One region of the Allobosea sp. Tri-49 genome, then DNA from elsewhere that is predicted to be linked to it. Evidence: predicted binding sites of a transcription regulator. Region 1 holds the regulator's gene; each other region holds the start of a gene.

What was found. Region 1 encodes LexA, which represses DNA repair genes until DNA is damaged. Its sites were predicted from a motif close to TGTTCNNNNTGTGTTCNG; they were not measured.
Region 2: the regulator LexA is predicted to act here: its motif matches at 2,406-2,423, upstream of BLM15_RS16560 (DNA recombination protein RmuC).
Region 3: the regulator LexA is predicted to act here: its motif matches at 2,086-2,103, upstream of BLM15_RS32080 (ImuA family protein).
Region 4: the regulator LexA is predicted to act here: its motif matches at 1,534-1,551, upstream of BLM15_RS16405 (ImuA family protein).

What each region holds. Positions count from the first base shown of each region.
Region 1 covers NZ_CP017946.1:1,184,892-1,188,520, reverse strand. The annotation lists gene trpC (indole-3-glycerol phosphate synthase TrpC) at 1-492, shown strand, start outside; gene moaC (cyclic pyranopterin monophosphate synthase MoaC) at 531-977, shown strand; gene BLM15_RS05810 (molybdopterin molybdotransferase MoeA) at 974-2,185, shown strand; gene lexA (transcriptional repressor LexA) at 2,285-3,016, shown strand; gene BLM15_RS05800 (ComEC/Rec2 family competence protein) at 3,010-3,629, opposite strand, start outside.
Region 2 covers NZ_CP017946.1:3,393,823-3,397,451, forward strand. The annotation lists gene BLM15_RS16540 (hypothetical protein) at 1-96, shown strand, start outside; gene truA (tRNA pseudouridine(38-40) synthase TruA) at 104-841, opposite strand; gene fmt (methionyl-tRNA formyltransferase) at 844-1,773, opposite strand; gene def (peptide deformylase) at 1,808-2,341, opposite strand; gene BLM15_RS16560 (DNA recombination protein RmuC) at 2,456-3,629, shown strand, end outside.
Region 3 covers NZ_CP017947.1:263,676-267,304, forward strand. The annotation lists gene BLM15_RS30290 (GlsB/YeaQ/YmgE family stress response membrane protein) at 106-360, shown strand; gene BLM15_RS30295 (YidB family protein) at 386-841, shown strand; gene BLM15_RS30300 (DUF768 domain-containing protein) at 1,096-1,350, opposite strand; gene BLM15_RS30305 (DUF6894 family protein) at 1,395-1,634, opposite strand; gene BLM15_RS30310 (hypothetical protein) at 1,831-2,016, shown strand; gene BLM15_RS32080 (ImuA family protein) at 2,127-2,879, shown strand; gene BLM15_RS30320 (Y-family DNA polymerase) at 2,794-3,629, shown strand, end outside.
Region 4 covers NZ_CP017946.1:3,368,065-3,371,693, forward strand. The annotation lists gene BLM15_RS16400 (Y-family DNA polymerase) at 1-788, opposite strand, end outside; gene BLM15_RS16405 (ImuA family protein) at 706-1,524, opposite strand; gene BLM15_RS16410 (DUF808 domain-containing protein) at 1,700-2,704, shown strand; gene BLM15_RS16415 (AEC family transporter) at 2,781-3,629, shown strand, end outside.

The DNA of each region.
Region 1 (3,629 bases):
GCCGAGGCGCGCGCCGCCTCCGGCCTGCCCGGCCTGCGCAAGGACTTCATGTTCGAGCCCTACCAGGTCTTCGAGGCGCGGAGCTGGGGCGCCGACTGCATCCTGATCATCATGGCCTCGCTCGACGATGCCGCAGCGTGCGAGCTCGTGACAACCGCCAAGGCGCTCGGCATGGCCGCGCTCGCCGAAGTCCATGATGAAGCCGAGCTGGAGCGCGCACTAAAGCTCGACACCAGGCTGGTCGGCATCAACAACCGCGACCTGCGCAGCTTCGAGCTCAACCTCGCCGTCACCGAGCGGCTTGCGCCGCGCGTGCCGAAGGACCGTCTGCTCGTCGGCGAGAGCGGCATCTTCACCCATGCCGATATCGCCCGCCTGCAGGCTTGCGGCGTCGACACGTTCCTGGTCGGCGAGAGCCTGATGCGGCAGGCGGACGTGGCGGCTGCAACGCGCGAGCTTCTGACGGGCAAGACCACCGAGGCGGCGGCGTGAGCCGCCTCACCCATCTCGACCACAAGGGCGAAGCCCATATGGTCGATGTCGGCGACAAGGCCGAGACCGTCCGCATCGCGGTCGCGGAAGGCCATGTCGTGATGCAGCCAGAGACTCTGGCGATCGTCCGCGATGGCGAGTCCAAGAAGGGCGACGTCCTCGGCACCGCCCGCCTCGCCGGCATCATGGCGGCCAAGCGCGCGCATGAGCTGATCCCGCTCTGCCATCCGTTGTTGCTGAGCAAGATCGCAGTGGACCTTTCGATCGACGACGCCCTGCCGGGCGTGCGCGTCCGCGCCGAGGTCAAGCTCACCGGCAAGACCGGCGTCGAGATGGAGGCGCTGACCGCCGTCAGCGTCGCCTGCCTCACCGTCTATGACATGGTGAAGGCGGTCGATCGCGCCATGCATATCGAAGGCATTCAGCTCGTGCATAAATCCGGCGGAAAATCCGGAACCTATGAGCTCGCAGGGCCATCGGCATGAGCCTCACCCCCGTTCCCGTCGCGCTCAAGGCACTGCTCGACAGCGTGCCCGGCCAGGCGCCGGCCGAGACGCTGGCGCTGGCGCAATGCGCCGGCCGCGTGCTGGCCGAGGATGTGGCGGCGCTGCGGACCCAACCGCCCTTCGCCAATTCGGCGATGGACGGCTATGCCGTGCGCGGCAAGGACTTGGCGCGGGGGGCGCAGCTTCGCGTCATCGGCGAATCCGCTGCTGGCCGTGGCTTCTCTGGGAGAATTTCCCTCGGTGAGACGGTGCGGATCTTCACCGGAGCACCGTTGCCCGAGGGCGCGGACACGATCCTCATTCAGGAGCATGCCGAAGGTGTCGGCAGTCCGGTCATTCGGGTCGTCAAGCCTACAGATCCCGGCCAGTTCGTGCGCTTGGCGGGACTCGATTTCAGGACCGGCGAGGTCCTGCTGAAAGCTGGCCGCAGGCTCGACAGCGCTGCGCTCGGCCTGGCCGCAGCCGCGGGTCATCCGACGCTCGCCGTCCGCCGCAAGCCGCTGGTCGCGATCCTCGCCACCGGTGACGAACTCGTCCTGCCAGGCGAGACGGTCGGCCCCGACCAGATCGTCGCCTCCAACAGCTTTGCCCTCGCGGCGCTGGTCGAGCAGGCCGGCGGCACGGCGCTCGACCTCGGCATCGCCCGCGACAACCATCCCGACCTCGCCGGCAAGATCGAGGCGGCGCGCACGGCCGGTGCCGATGTCCTGATCACGCTCGGCGGCGCCTCGGTCGGCGAGCACGATCTCGTCCAGGCCGCGCTGAAGGCGCAGGGCATGGAACTCGGCTTCTGGAAGATCGCGATGCGCCCGGGCAAACCGATGATGATGGGCCGGCTCGGCGCCATGGTCGCGCTCGGCCTGCCGGGCAATCCGGTCTCCTCGATCGTCTGCGGGCACCTCTTCGCCATGCCGCTGGTCGAGGCGCTGCTCGGGGTCGAAGATCCGGCGCGCGACCGCAGCGAGCCCGCCATCCTCGCAATCGATCTGCCGGCCAATGACGAGCGCCAGGACTATCTGCGCGCCACCTTCGAAACCGCCGATGGCGAGCGGCGCGTCAGGCCCTTCGCCAAGCAGGATTCATCGATGCTGGCGAACCTGTCGCGCGCCGAGGCACTGGTGATCCGCCCGGTCTTCGCCAAAGCGGCCAAGGCAGGCGATTCCTGCCGCGTCATCCGGCTGCGCTGACCGCGTCATCGGCAGAACCCGCCTTGCGGAACACAAGGCGAACGAGTATGGTGTTCGTGCTTTGTTTCGATTCTAGCCCGAGAGGCGAGCGGCGCGACCATGCTGACACGCAAACAGTTTGAACTGCTTCGCTTCATCCATGAGCGCCTGCGCGAATCCGGGGTGCCGCCCTCCTTCGACGAGATGAAGGACGCGCTCGACCTGCGCTCCAAATCTGGCATCCACCGGCTGATCATGGCGCTCGAGGAGCGCGGCTTCATTCGCCGGCTTCCCAATCGGGCGCGGGCCCTCGAAGTCATCAAGATGCCGGACGGCATCGGCGGGCAGCAGGCGCAACGCGCCCGCTTCAGCCCCTCCATCGTCCAGGGCGGGCTTGGCCAAACCCCGCCGGCACCGGCAGCCACTCTAGCAAAGCCGCGCCCCACGGGCGCCGAGGAGAGCGGGCGCTCCACCGTCTCCATCCCCGTCATGGGCCGCATCGCCGCCGGCACGCCGATCTCGGCGATCCAGGACCGCAGCCATAGCGTCTCCATGCCGGCCGACATGCTCGGCGGTGGCGAGCATTACGCGCTCGAGGTCCGCGGCGATTCGATGATCGAGGCCGGCATCCTCGACGGCGACACCGTCGTGATCCGCAAGCAGGACACGGCGAACACCGGCGACATCATCGTCGCCCTGATCGACGACGAGGAGGCAACGCTGAAGCGCTTGCGCAAGCGTGGCTCCTCGATCGCGCTCGAAGCCGCCAACCCGGCCTATGAGACACGCGTGCTCGGACCCGACCGGGTCAAGATCCAGGGCCGCCTCGTCAATCTGATGCGGCGCTACTGAAGCGCCTCCAGATCCTGTGCCGGCTCCGCAACTGCTGCTGCAGTTGCCGGCGCAGATGTTGATTCGGGTGCCGGCCTCGGTTCCGGCCGCGCACGGGTCCATGGGCGCAGGCGCGCGGCCTCATCGGCCGTATAGGCGCGCCAACTGCCGCGGGCGGCATGATAGGCGGTCGCGCCATCGCGGATGAGCGCGCTGCGGTCGATCAGCCGGGCGGCGCAGGGCGCGCTCCAATAGAGCGACGTCACCACGAGGTCGGCCCGCTGGCAGTCCTCGACCAAAGCGAAGCGGTCGCGCGTATAAGCGACGCTGCGGCCGTCCGGCAGGCGGATGACGCAGCCGCGGGAATCACAGGCAGCGCCTTCACGCAAGGCCGTATCGTCGGGCGACCGCGAATCGCCGTCAGCATGCAGCCATTGCGTCAGCACGAAGCGGCTCGGCTTGCCGGCGAGCACCATCTTCCCCTCCGGCCCACGTACCAGCACGCCGGAACCGTCGCGCTCGATCAGGATGTCCGGCCGCGACGGTGCCGAGGCCAGCGCCAGTCCGCCGACCAGCGGCAGTGCGGCGAGGAAGCGCAGCGCCGTTGTCCACAAGGTCAGCCATAGCAGCGACA
Region 2 (3,629 bases), 2.2 Mb from region 1:
TTTGGCGCCGAAAGCCGCGTCGCAGGGGCGATCGCCTGCGCCAGCCTGGTTGCCGATTATGCGGTGCTGAAGAGCTTCGGGCTGGCCGGATTCTGATCCGATCTCAGTAATCGACGCCGGCGAGGTAAAGCCCGGTCGGCGGCGCCAGCGCGGCGCATTGCGAGCGATCGCGCGCTACCAGCACCTTGCCGACCTTGTTCTCCGGCCAGCGCCCCATGCCGACCATCTTCAGGCAGCCGACCATGGAGCGGACCTGATGATGCAGGAAGGAACGGGCATGGACATAGGCGACGATCTCGGCCCCCTCGCGACGGCAGTCGAACCGGTCGAGCGTGCGCATCGGGCTGTTGGCCTGGCATTCGGCGGCACGGAAGGTGGTGAAGTCGTGATGGCCGAGCAGCGCCTTGGCGGCGCGGTCCATCGCCTCGTGGTCGAGCCTGACCGGGACATGCCAGACGCGGTTGGCATCGAGGGCAGGCTGCGCCCGACGGTCGAGGATGCGATAGATGTAATAACGGCGCAGCGCCGAGATGCGGGCATCGAACGTATCGGGCACCGCCTCGGCACTCAGCACCGCCACCGGCAGGCGCTTCAGCCTGGCATTGCTGGCGTCGCGCACGACATCGGTGCGCCACTCCTTGTCGAGATCGACATGGGCGACCTGATGGGTGGCGTGGACGCCGGCATCGGTGCGCCCGGCGCAATGCAGGCGCACGGCGTGGCCGCAGAAGGCCTCGATCGCTTCTTCGACACTCTGCTGTACCGACGGCCCGTTGAGCTGGCGCTGCCAGCCTGAGAAGGGCGTGCCGTCATATTCGATGACGAGCTTGTAACGCGGCATCGCTACAGCTTCGCGCCCGCCGAGAGTCGTGCCCCCCGCAGGAACTCCTGGGCGCTCATCGGCCCTTTGCCGGCGCGCTGGACCTGGAGCAGCTTCACCGCCCCGACCGCGCAGGCGACCGTGCCGTCATCGTCGAGCAGCGTGCCGGGCTCTGCCGCGCCGCCGGCGCGCGCGGTGCGCAGCAACTTCAAACGCTCCGGCCCCTTACCGAGATCGACCTCGACGAAGGCGCCCGGGAAAGGCGAGAGGCCGCGCACGACATCGTGGACCTGTTGCGCCGGCCGGTTCCAGCTCAGCTTGGCCTCGTCATTGCCGATCTTGCTGGCATAGGTGACGCCCTCTTCGGGCTGCGGCGTGAAGCGCAGGCCGCCGCGGCCGAGGGCCGGCAGCGCCCGGACCATCAGATCGGCGCCGAGCTCTGCAAGACGGTCGTGCATGTCGCCGGCCGTGGCGTTGCCGTCGATCGCCAGCGTCTCGACCATGGCGACGGGGCCGGTGTCGAGCCCCTCCTCCATCTTCATCACGCAGACGCCGGTCTCGGCATCGCCGGCCATGATGGCGCGCTGGATCGGCGCGGCGCCGCGCCAGCGCGGCAGCAGCGAAGCGTGCAGGTTGAGGCAGCCGAGCTCCGGCACCTCGAGGATCGCCTTGGGCAGGATCAGGCCATAGGCAACGACGACGGCGACATCGGCCTGGTGCGAGGCCATGATCTCGACGGCCTCAGCGGTCCTCAGCGTCTTCGGCGAGAACACCGGGATGCCGAAGCGCTCGGCCGTGACCTGAACCGGCGAGGGCCGCAGCTCCATCCCACGTCCGGCCGGCGCCGGGGCGCGGGTGTAGACGGAGACGACCTCGTGGCCCTGGCCGATGATCTCGGTCAAAGTGGGCACGGCGAAATCCGGCGTGCCCATGAAGATGACGCGCAAACTCATGCGATGACGCTGTCCATAGCTACCGGCCTGCCGTTCAGGCCGCGCTGTCCCGTTTCGCTGCCTTGGCGAAGCGCTTGGTCACGCGCTCCCGCTTCAGCCGCGACAGATAATCGATGAAGAGCACGCCGTTGAGGTGGTCGATCTCGTGCTGCAGGCAGGTGGCGAGCAGGCCGTCGGCCTCGATCTCCTGCGCCTTGCCATCGAGATCGCGATAGCTGACCTTGACCTGCGCCGGCCGCTCGACCTCCTCGTAATATTCGGGGATCGAGAGGCAGCCTTCTTCATAGGAGCTGAGCTCCTTCGAACTCCAGGTCACCTCAGGATTGATGAGGACCATCGGCTCGCGCGCCTGCTCCTCACCCTCCTCCGCCTTCTTCGAGACGTCGAGGGTGACGAGGCGGATCGGCTCGCCGATCTGGATCGCGGCCAGGCCGATTCCCGGCGCGTCGTACATCGTCTCGAGCATGTCTTCCGCCAGCTTGCGAATCTCCGGCGTGATGTCGCCGATCGGTGCGGAAACCTTGCGCAGCATCGAGTCGGGCAGGATGACGAGAGGACGGATAGCCATAGGGCGCTCGAAACAATTGTCGGGAGTTGCGGCGACATAAGCTCTTGTGGGGAAGCGGTCAAACTGTTCCGCTTTCGTTCCAGAATTGCCACGCGAATCGTGTAGGCTCCCGGGATGAACCAGATCGCCTTCGTCCTGCTGGAGCGCCCGGTGAGCTGGGCCGAGGCCACCTTCGGCTTTGCCGGGCTGACCCTTGCTTTGCTTCTGCTGGCGCTGCTCTCGTCCTGGCGCGGCTCGCGCCGGCGCGAGATGGAAGCGGCGATGGCGGCCGAGCGCGCCCGCGAAATGGATGACAAGGTCGCCGAGATGAACCGGCTGCAAGCCGAGCTCACCGGCCGGATGCAGACCATGGCCGAGATCCTCTCGACCCGGCAGGGCGACCTCGCCCGTGTCATGGCCGACCGGATGGACGGGTTGCGCCAGCAGGTCGGCGCCGGGCTGGAGCAGAATGTCCGCCAGACCAGCGAGAGCCTCGGCAAATTGCAGGAGCGGCTCGCCGTCATCGACAGCGCCCAGAAGAACCTGACCGAGCTCACCGGCGAGGTGGTGACGCTGAAGGACGTGCTTTCCAACAAGCAGGCGCGCGGCGCCTATGGCCAAGGCCGGATGGAGGCGATCATCCGCGACGGGCTTCCGGCCGCGTTCTTTTCGTTTCAGCCCACACTCTCGAGTGGCAAGCGACCGGACTGCCTGGTTACCCTGCCGGGCGACGGGCGCGGCCTCGTCATCGACGCGAAGTTCCCGCTGGAGAGCTTCACCATGCTGCGCGAAGCGCGCGGCGACGAGGCAAAGAAGCAGGCCTCGGCGCGGGTTCGCGGCGATGTCGGCCAGCACGTCAAGGACATCGCCGAGCGCTATTTCCTGCCGGGCGAGACGCAGGACATGGCGCTGCTCTTCGTGCCCTCGGAATCGATCTATGCCGACCTGCACGAGCATTTCGACGACGTCATCCAGAAGGCACATCGCGCCAGGGTGATGATCGTCTCGCCCTCGCTGCTGGCGCTAGCGATCCAGCTGATGCAGTCGCTGGTCCGCGATGCCCGCATGCGCGAGGAGGCGCAGGTGATCCAGTCGGAGGTCGGCAAACTGCTCGACGATGTCCGCCGCCTCGGCGAGCGCGTCGACAAGCTCGACAATCATTTCCGCCAGGCGCAGGACGATGTCACCCAGATCAAGACCTCGGCCGGCAAGGTCACCGGCCGGGCCGAGAGGATCGGCGCGCTCGAATTCGACGATGCTCGCCCCAACGAGCCGGCGCTGCCCTTCGCCAAAGAGGTGAAGCTGAAGG
Region 3 (3,629 bases), on a different replicon from region 1:
AAGAAGGCCGGTTTGACCGAGCCCGGAACTTTCGGGGCACCGCCTGGGTTGAGCTTGGCCAGGCGCGTGTCGCGCCCAAGCGAACATCAGGTGCGGAGGCTATCCATGGGCATCATTTGGACGATCATTATCGGGTTCGCTGCCGGCATCATCGCGAAGTTCTTGTCGCCGGGATCGAATGAGCCCTCAGGTTTCATCCTCACGACCATTCTCGGCATCATCGGCGCCTTTGTAGCCACTTTCCTGGGGCAGGCACTGGGCTGGTACCTGCCTGGTGAAGGCGCTGGGTTGATCGGCGCCGTCATTGGAGCGGTGATCGTATTGATGGCCTGGTCGATGATGAGCCGCCGTAGCGCTTGAGTTCCGAACCGAGGAAGAGAATCACATGAGCAACGAGAACAGCGGCTTTCCATCTATGACGGCCTTGCTCGGCCTGCTTGCAGTCGCGGGGTATCAAAACCGCGACAAGCTTGCTGAATGGTTCGGAGGCTCGCAGCAGGGCAAGGTTGCACAGGATGCACCGGCCGGCTTGGACAGGATCACGGAAGGCTCACAAGCAAATTCGGCCGGTGGCGTCGGGGGGTTTTTGGGCAACGGCCTCCAAGAGCTCATTGAACGCTTCAAGCAGGCCGGCCGCGGCGATGCTGCCGACTCTTGGGTTCGAACGGGCCCGAACCAGCAGATTGAGGAGCGCGACCTCGAGCAGGCGATTGGCCCTGGCGTCTTGGATCGCCTTGCGACGCAGACCGGCCTCAGCAGAGAAGAAATCTTGGCGCGGCTGTCGAAGCAGCTGCCAGAGGCGGTAGACAAGTACACGCCGGACGGGCGAGTCCCAGCTTAGCGCAGCGAGCACTCGACAGCTACCCTCAAGCTCCTCCGCAACCAGTATTGTGCACACTCGCAAGGCGTTTACCGACGCGCGCATTGCTCTGCCCTGGCACGATCACTCAGAGTATTGTCGCTGGTCGGCACGTCGAGTCAGATCATTTTTCCTGCTCCGCAACCACCACGATGCTGTAGGAAACGAATTGTCTCCTGCTCTCAATCCGTCGGGCAGCGGATTTGATTTCTACCCATGAGCGCCTGCAGAGATTGTCAATCGTCGTTGTCGACACGACGTTTTATCTCGGTATTGGTGGCTACTTCCATAGCGCGGGCGATTTCGCCGGGCAGGTCGTGATACTCTGCCTCGATTTCCTCTTGGGGAATCCCGGCAGAGTTAGCGTCGAGCAGGAGTTGCGTCGCTAGGTGCATGTTCCGCTCGTCTGGTCCTTCTTCATCGTGATAAACATCAGGCTGGACACGCTCGGCGATCCACTGTTCGACATAGGCAATTGCTCGCGTTGACATGGCTTGGTCCTTTACCAGTTTAGGAACGGCGCCTGCATTGCGCTCTACGATGATTTTTTTCGCGCCTGTCCTTTGAAATCGAGTGAGGCGCGATAGACTTCTTCGCCGGCCTCGTTTCGGACATGAGTCTTCATTGAGAGCCGTTGGCCATTTGGCAGATCGTACTTCGCCATATCCGCCAGTGCTCGCTGAGCTTCTGCCGCTGCGCCTTCCTCACTGGAAAAATCGATTCTAGTGGTCGAACTACCTTTTGAGTCCTTGGTGGTGATACGAAATTTGGCCATGACCAGCTCCTCCGATGATGAGAATGCGCGAGCGTGCCTCTCGTTCCGCCCGTGCAGGCGACGATGAGCGCAAACCTTTCGTACCAATCGTGATGATGTTCCGGCTGCTGCTGGGGAACTGGGTCGAAGCGCGGTGGGGCGGGAACTGAGTTCTGCCATCGAGGTTTAATTGATGGGGGACACAGGGAGTATCGCCATGAGAGACGGCAAGGGAAATAAGCTAACTGCGGAAGAGGAAGCTCAGGTTAAATCCATCGAGGTCACTCCAGGCAGTGACTCGCTGAAAAAAGTCTCGATCGATCCGAAACCAGACCCAGTTCAGGATCGCGATCGGCGCACCGAGACCGGGACACCGCATACCGAAACGGCACCAAAATTTTAGTCGTCTTCGAAAGGTGAGGCGTGTCCAGGCAGCGGAGGAGGGGGCAAGCTTGACTCGCACCGCCAGAATGAGAACAAAGAGGGAACTTATTCACGACGGGTCATGTTCAATTGCGGTCTCAGCCCGCCCTTCAGTCGTTGCGAGACCAGATCGAACGGATCGAAGGACGCAGCACGCGTGATCGAACGGCGCTTCCATTTGGTGTCGCTGCCATGGATTCTCGGCTTCCCGGTGGAGGATTGGCGCTAGGCGCGCTTCACGAAGTTGGGGGCGGCGGCCAAGGAGCAATCGATGGCGCTGCGGCAGCGCTTTTTACTGCCGGCGTCGCCGCACGGACGCCAGGAAAAGTTCTGTGGTGTATGACCCAGTGCGACCTGTTCGCGCCGTCTGTCGCCCAGGCAGGATTGCTGCCCGACCGTGTGATCTATGTAGAAGCCGCTGACGACAAGACAGTGCTGGCGTGCATGGAGGAAGGCCTCCGCCATGGCGGTCTCGGCTCTGTCGTCGGAGAGGTCACCCGCCTTTCGATGACGGCATCTCGACGGCTCCAACTGGCCGCGGAGGGCACAGGGTCGATCGGGATTGCTCTACGTCGGTGGCTACGCGAACCGGACATATCGGACTTCGGACAACCCACCGCAGCCATGACGCGATGGCGGGTTTCTGTTCTTCCGTCGACGGCTCTTCCGGTTACCGGGGTCGGCCGACATCGGTGGCTGGTTGAACTCATTCGTGTCCGGGCGGGTGAAAGCGCAGATTTCGAATTGGAGGCTTGCGATGACACGGGTCGTCTCGGTCTTCCTGCCGAGCTGGTCGATCGACCGGTTTCGGCGGGCGGCTGGCGACGCGGCACCTTCGCCTGAGGTCCCGCTCGTCCTGATCGCCCGCGACGGAAGTAGGAGGTTGGTGCAGGCAGCGAGCGCCACGGCGTTCGCCGCGGGACTTCGTGTTGGCATGCCAGCCACTAAGGCGCAGGCGCTAGTGCCAGGATTGGCAGTTGAAGAGGCCGATCTAGCAGCCGATGCTCAAGAGTTAGAAAGGCTGGCAATCTGGCTATACCAACGTGCCGCGCCGGTCGTGGCGCCAGACCCGCCCAGCGGCATCGTCATCGATGCCAGCGGAGCCGACCACCTCCACCGTGGCGAGACGGCGATGCTTGACCAGATAGTCGGTCGCCTCGCGATGTCGGGCGTCGAAGCGAGGGCTGCGGTGGCCGATACCTGGGGTACAGCTCACGCCTTGGCGCGATACGTCGCTCGATCGACCGTCGTGGCTCCGGCCGGGCACGGAGCGTTGCCCATCGTCCATCTCCCCCTGGAATGCTTGCGGATTCCAGTGCGGATCGCGGCAGACCTTCGCGTACTTGGCTTTGAGACCGCCGGCGATCTCATCTCCCAGCCGCGGTCCCCGCTCACGCTCCGTTTCGGGCCCGATATCGCACGCCGATTGGCCCAGGCGCTTGGCGAAGTAGCGGAGCCGATAATCGCGATACGGCCGCCCGATCTTATTGAGGTCCGGCGTGCCTTCGCCGAGCCCATTGGCGCTCCCGAAACGATCGCCCGCTACATCGGTAAGCTCGTCGCCGAACTCTGCGAACGCCTCGAAGAGCGCGC
Region 4 (3,629 bases), 2.2 Mb from region 1:
AGGCGGGCGACGATCGCCTCGAGCCCGTCGGTATCCTGCAGCGGATCGGGAAAATGCCGTTCGACCACGCAATCGGGCGGTGGCCGCAAGGGCGTGATGCGAGCATCCTCACGGCCGAGAATGCGGCGCAGCTTCGTGACGAACGCCTCGCCGAAGCGGGCGGCGAGCGTGTGCGAGGGCCGGCCGGCGAGGTCGCCCAGCGTCTTCAGCCCGGCGCGCGACAGGGCGATCACCGTCTCGGCCGAAGCCTCCAATGCCGAGACCGGCAGCGGCAGCGTCCGTTGCTCATCCTCGCCCGGACGGGAGACGGCGCAATCGCCAAAACGGGAAAGGGCGCGGGCCGCTTCGGGCGTGCCAGCGATACTGGCGAGCAGGCTCAGGCCGAGCCGACGCATGCCGAGACCGAGCCGCTGGCGCAGAGCCACCTCGCCGCCGAAGAGATGGGCGCAGCCGGTGATGTCGAGCACGAGCCCGTGCGACGGATCGAGCGCGACGAGCGGGGTGAAGCGGTCGCAGAGCGCGGCGAGCCATTCGAGCAGGCGCTGGTCGGCGGCCGGATCGGCCTCGACCACCGTGAGCTCCGGAATGCGGGCGCGGGCATCGGCCAACGTCAGCCCGCGGGTCAAGCCGAGCCGGACGGCACGAATGTCGCAATCGGCGAGGCGCAGCGCGCCGCGATCCTTCTCGACCAGGACGAGCGGGCGCTCATCCGGCCCGGCGGAGCCCCGCCGGCGCAGGCGCTCGCTCGCCAGATAGGGAAACCAGAGGGCGAGATAGCGGCGCTGCATCCCTTTTGCCTCCCTCGCTCCCGATCCTGTCCCGGAAACATCGTTCGTCACGGCCCCACTCCACACGCCACTCACGCTCACCAAGGCCGCCGCGATGGCGCAGCAGCCGTAATCCAAAGGCGGGATCGCCCGGCGCCTGCGCCTCCCGCGGCCGTGACGGCAAGGCGCGGACCTGCCAGCGCGTACTCGCGGCGCTGGGTTCCGGCTCGGCCGCCACCCGCAGCAGCAGGGTCAGAACGCCGGAGGTCTCCGCCGCCAGCGCCAGGCGGCGGCTGGCTGTCAGGTCGAACTGGCGCGGTGCGCCCCAGGGCTCGATCAGCGTCGCCCCGAGCGCGGCGCAGCGCGCCGCCTCTGCGCCGGCCCGCAATGCCCCCTCGCCGTCCCTGACCCTGACGAGCAGGATCTGCGAGGGATCGAGACCGAGCTCGGCCAGGCCCGGTGGGTGCAGGCGCCCGGCCTCGGCATCGAGGAAATCCTGCCGGACCCAGAGCAGAGGCCGCGACCCGGCGGCGCGCAGCGCCAGGGCCGCGGCGAAGCCGGTCGCGGCAGGAAGGTCGGCGCCGGCCGAGGCGTAGACCTCATGCAAAGCGGCGCGCGCGATGCCGCCACCCAGCGGCTCGTCCAGCGAGGGCGTCCCGAAGGCGACGCGCTCCACTGGCGAAAGCTCGCGCGCCAGCCCCGCCAGAGCGAGGCTCTGCCGCAGGGCAGCCAGGGATCGGGTGGGTGCATCGGCCATTGGAGTATATGTTCACTTTTTGTTCCAAGCATAGAGCGACTCCAAAGCACTCCGGAGTCAAGCCCGCATCCGCTCTCGCTTGCCTGCAGGCGCCTCGCTGCTGTCATATCAGGGCAAACCGGATCGCCTATCAGCCCCGCAGCCGCCCATCCTGCGGCCTCGCCTGGAGAACGCCATGAGTTCGGGACTGTTCGCCCTTCTCGACGACGTCGCAGCCCTGGCCAAGGTCGCCGCGGCTGCGCTCGACGACGCCGCGGCGCAAGCGACCAAGGCCGGCGCCAAGGCGGCCGGCATCGTCATCGACGACGCGGCAGTGACGCCGCGCTATGCCGTCGGCTTCGCGGCGGAGCGCGAATTGCCGATCATTGGGAAGATCGCGCTCGGCTCGCTAAAGAACAAGCTGCTCTTCCTCTTGCCGGCGGCGCTGGTGCTCAGCCTCGTCGCGCCCTGGGCGATCACGCCGCTGCTGATGGCAGGCGGGGCCTATCTCTGCTTCGAGGGCTTCGAGAAGGTCTACGAACTCATCATGCCACATGCGCATCATGACGAGGCGGCCGGCGAGGGCGGCACCGACATCCTCGACGCCAAGGAACTCGAGGAGCAGAAGATCGCCGGCGCGATCAAGACCGACTTCATCCTCTCGGCCGAGATCATGGCGATCACGCTCGCCGGTGTCACCGCCTCCTCCTTCTGGATGCAGGCGCTGGTGCTGGCCGTGGTCGGGCTCGGCATGACCGTGCTGGTCTATGGCGTCGTCGCCTTGATCGTGAAGGCCGACGATGCCGGCGTCGCCCTGTCGCGCAGCGGCATCCTGCCGGTCCGGCTCATCGGCCGCGGCCTCGTCACCGGCATGCCGCCCTTCCTCAAGGTGCTCAGCGCGGTCGGCACGGCGGCGATGCTCTGGGTCGGTGGCGGCATCATCATCCACGGCCTCGCCGGCTACGGGCTCGCCGGGATCGAGCATGGCATCCACGGCGTCGCCGTCGCGGTCGGGCAAGTCTGGCCGGCGCTTACCGGCGCGCTCGAATGGCTGACGACCGCAGCCGCCTCGGCAGTGTTCGGGCTCGGCGTCGGCGGGCTCTGCCTCGTCGGCATGCACTTCATCGTCGAGCCGGTGCTGAAGGCCCGGCGCGGCAGTGAAGTGAAGCCGACAGCCCTGCCGGAAAAGCAGGGCCACTAGGCAGCAACGGAACACACCGCGGCCCGAAATCTGCTAGAGCCGGCAACCGGTCCGGCTTGCGGGCCGCGGTGCCCTCATGCTGCAATTCCTCGCCACCAGCACGCCCTTCTTCGCGGTGATCGCACTCGGCGCCTTCACCGCCTGGCGCGGGCTGTTCACGGCGGACGCGGTGAGGGTGTTCAACACCTTCGCCTTTATGGTGGCGACACCGGCGATGGTGCTGCGGGTGATGTCGCGCCAGCCGATCGCGGAGTTGTGGAACGGCATCTTCTTCGCGGCGCTGGCGCTGATCGGGGTCGCGGTGCTCGCCCTCGCCATCGCGCTGCAGCGGCGCCTGCTCGGCCTGCCCTTCCCCAATGCCGTGTCGCGGGGCCAAGCGCTGGTCGGCGGCAATTTCGCCTTCCTCGGCATCCCGCTGATGCTCGCCTTCCTCGGCGACAGCGCCGCGGCGCCGATCGCGATCGGCCTGATCTGCGACACCGCCCTGATCGTGCCGCTCTCGATCGGGCTGATCGAGGCCGGACGCGGCCAGGGCTCGCCGTTTTCAATCGCGCTCAAGCTCGTGCGCGGCACGATCGTCAACCCGTTCATGCTCTCGATCATGGCCGGCATCGCCCTGTCGCTGAGCGGGGTTGCGCTACCCGAGCCGGTCGACCGTTTCCTGCTCTTCCTCGGTGCATCGGCGGCGCCGGTCGGCGTCTTCGCGCTCGGCATCGCCGCCTTCCAGTGGAGCCGCGAGGGCAAGCTGCCTCTGCGCGGCGTCCTGCCGCTCGTCGTTGGCAAGCTTGTCCTGCATCCCCTGCTGACCTGGGTGGTGCTGGCGCTGGTCCTGAAGTTCGATCCGTTCTGGGTCCAGGCCGGCGTGCTCTATGCGGCGCTGCCGATCGCGGCCAATGTCTTTGTCATCTCCGAACGTTTCGACACC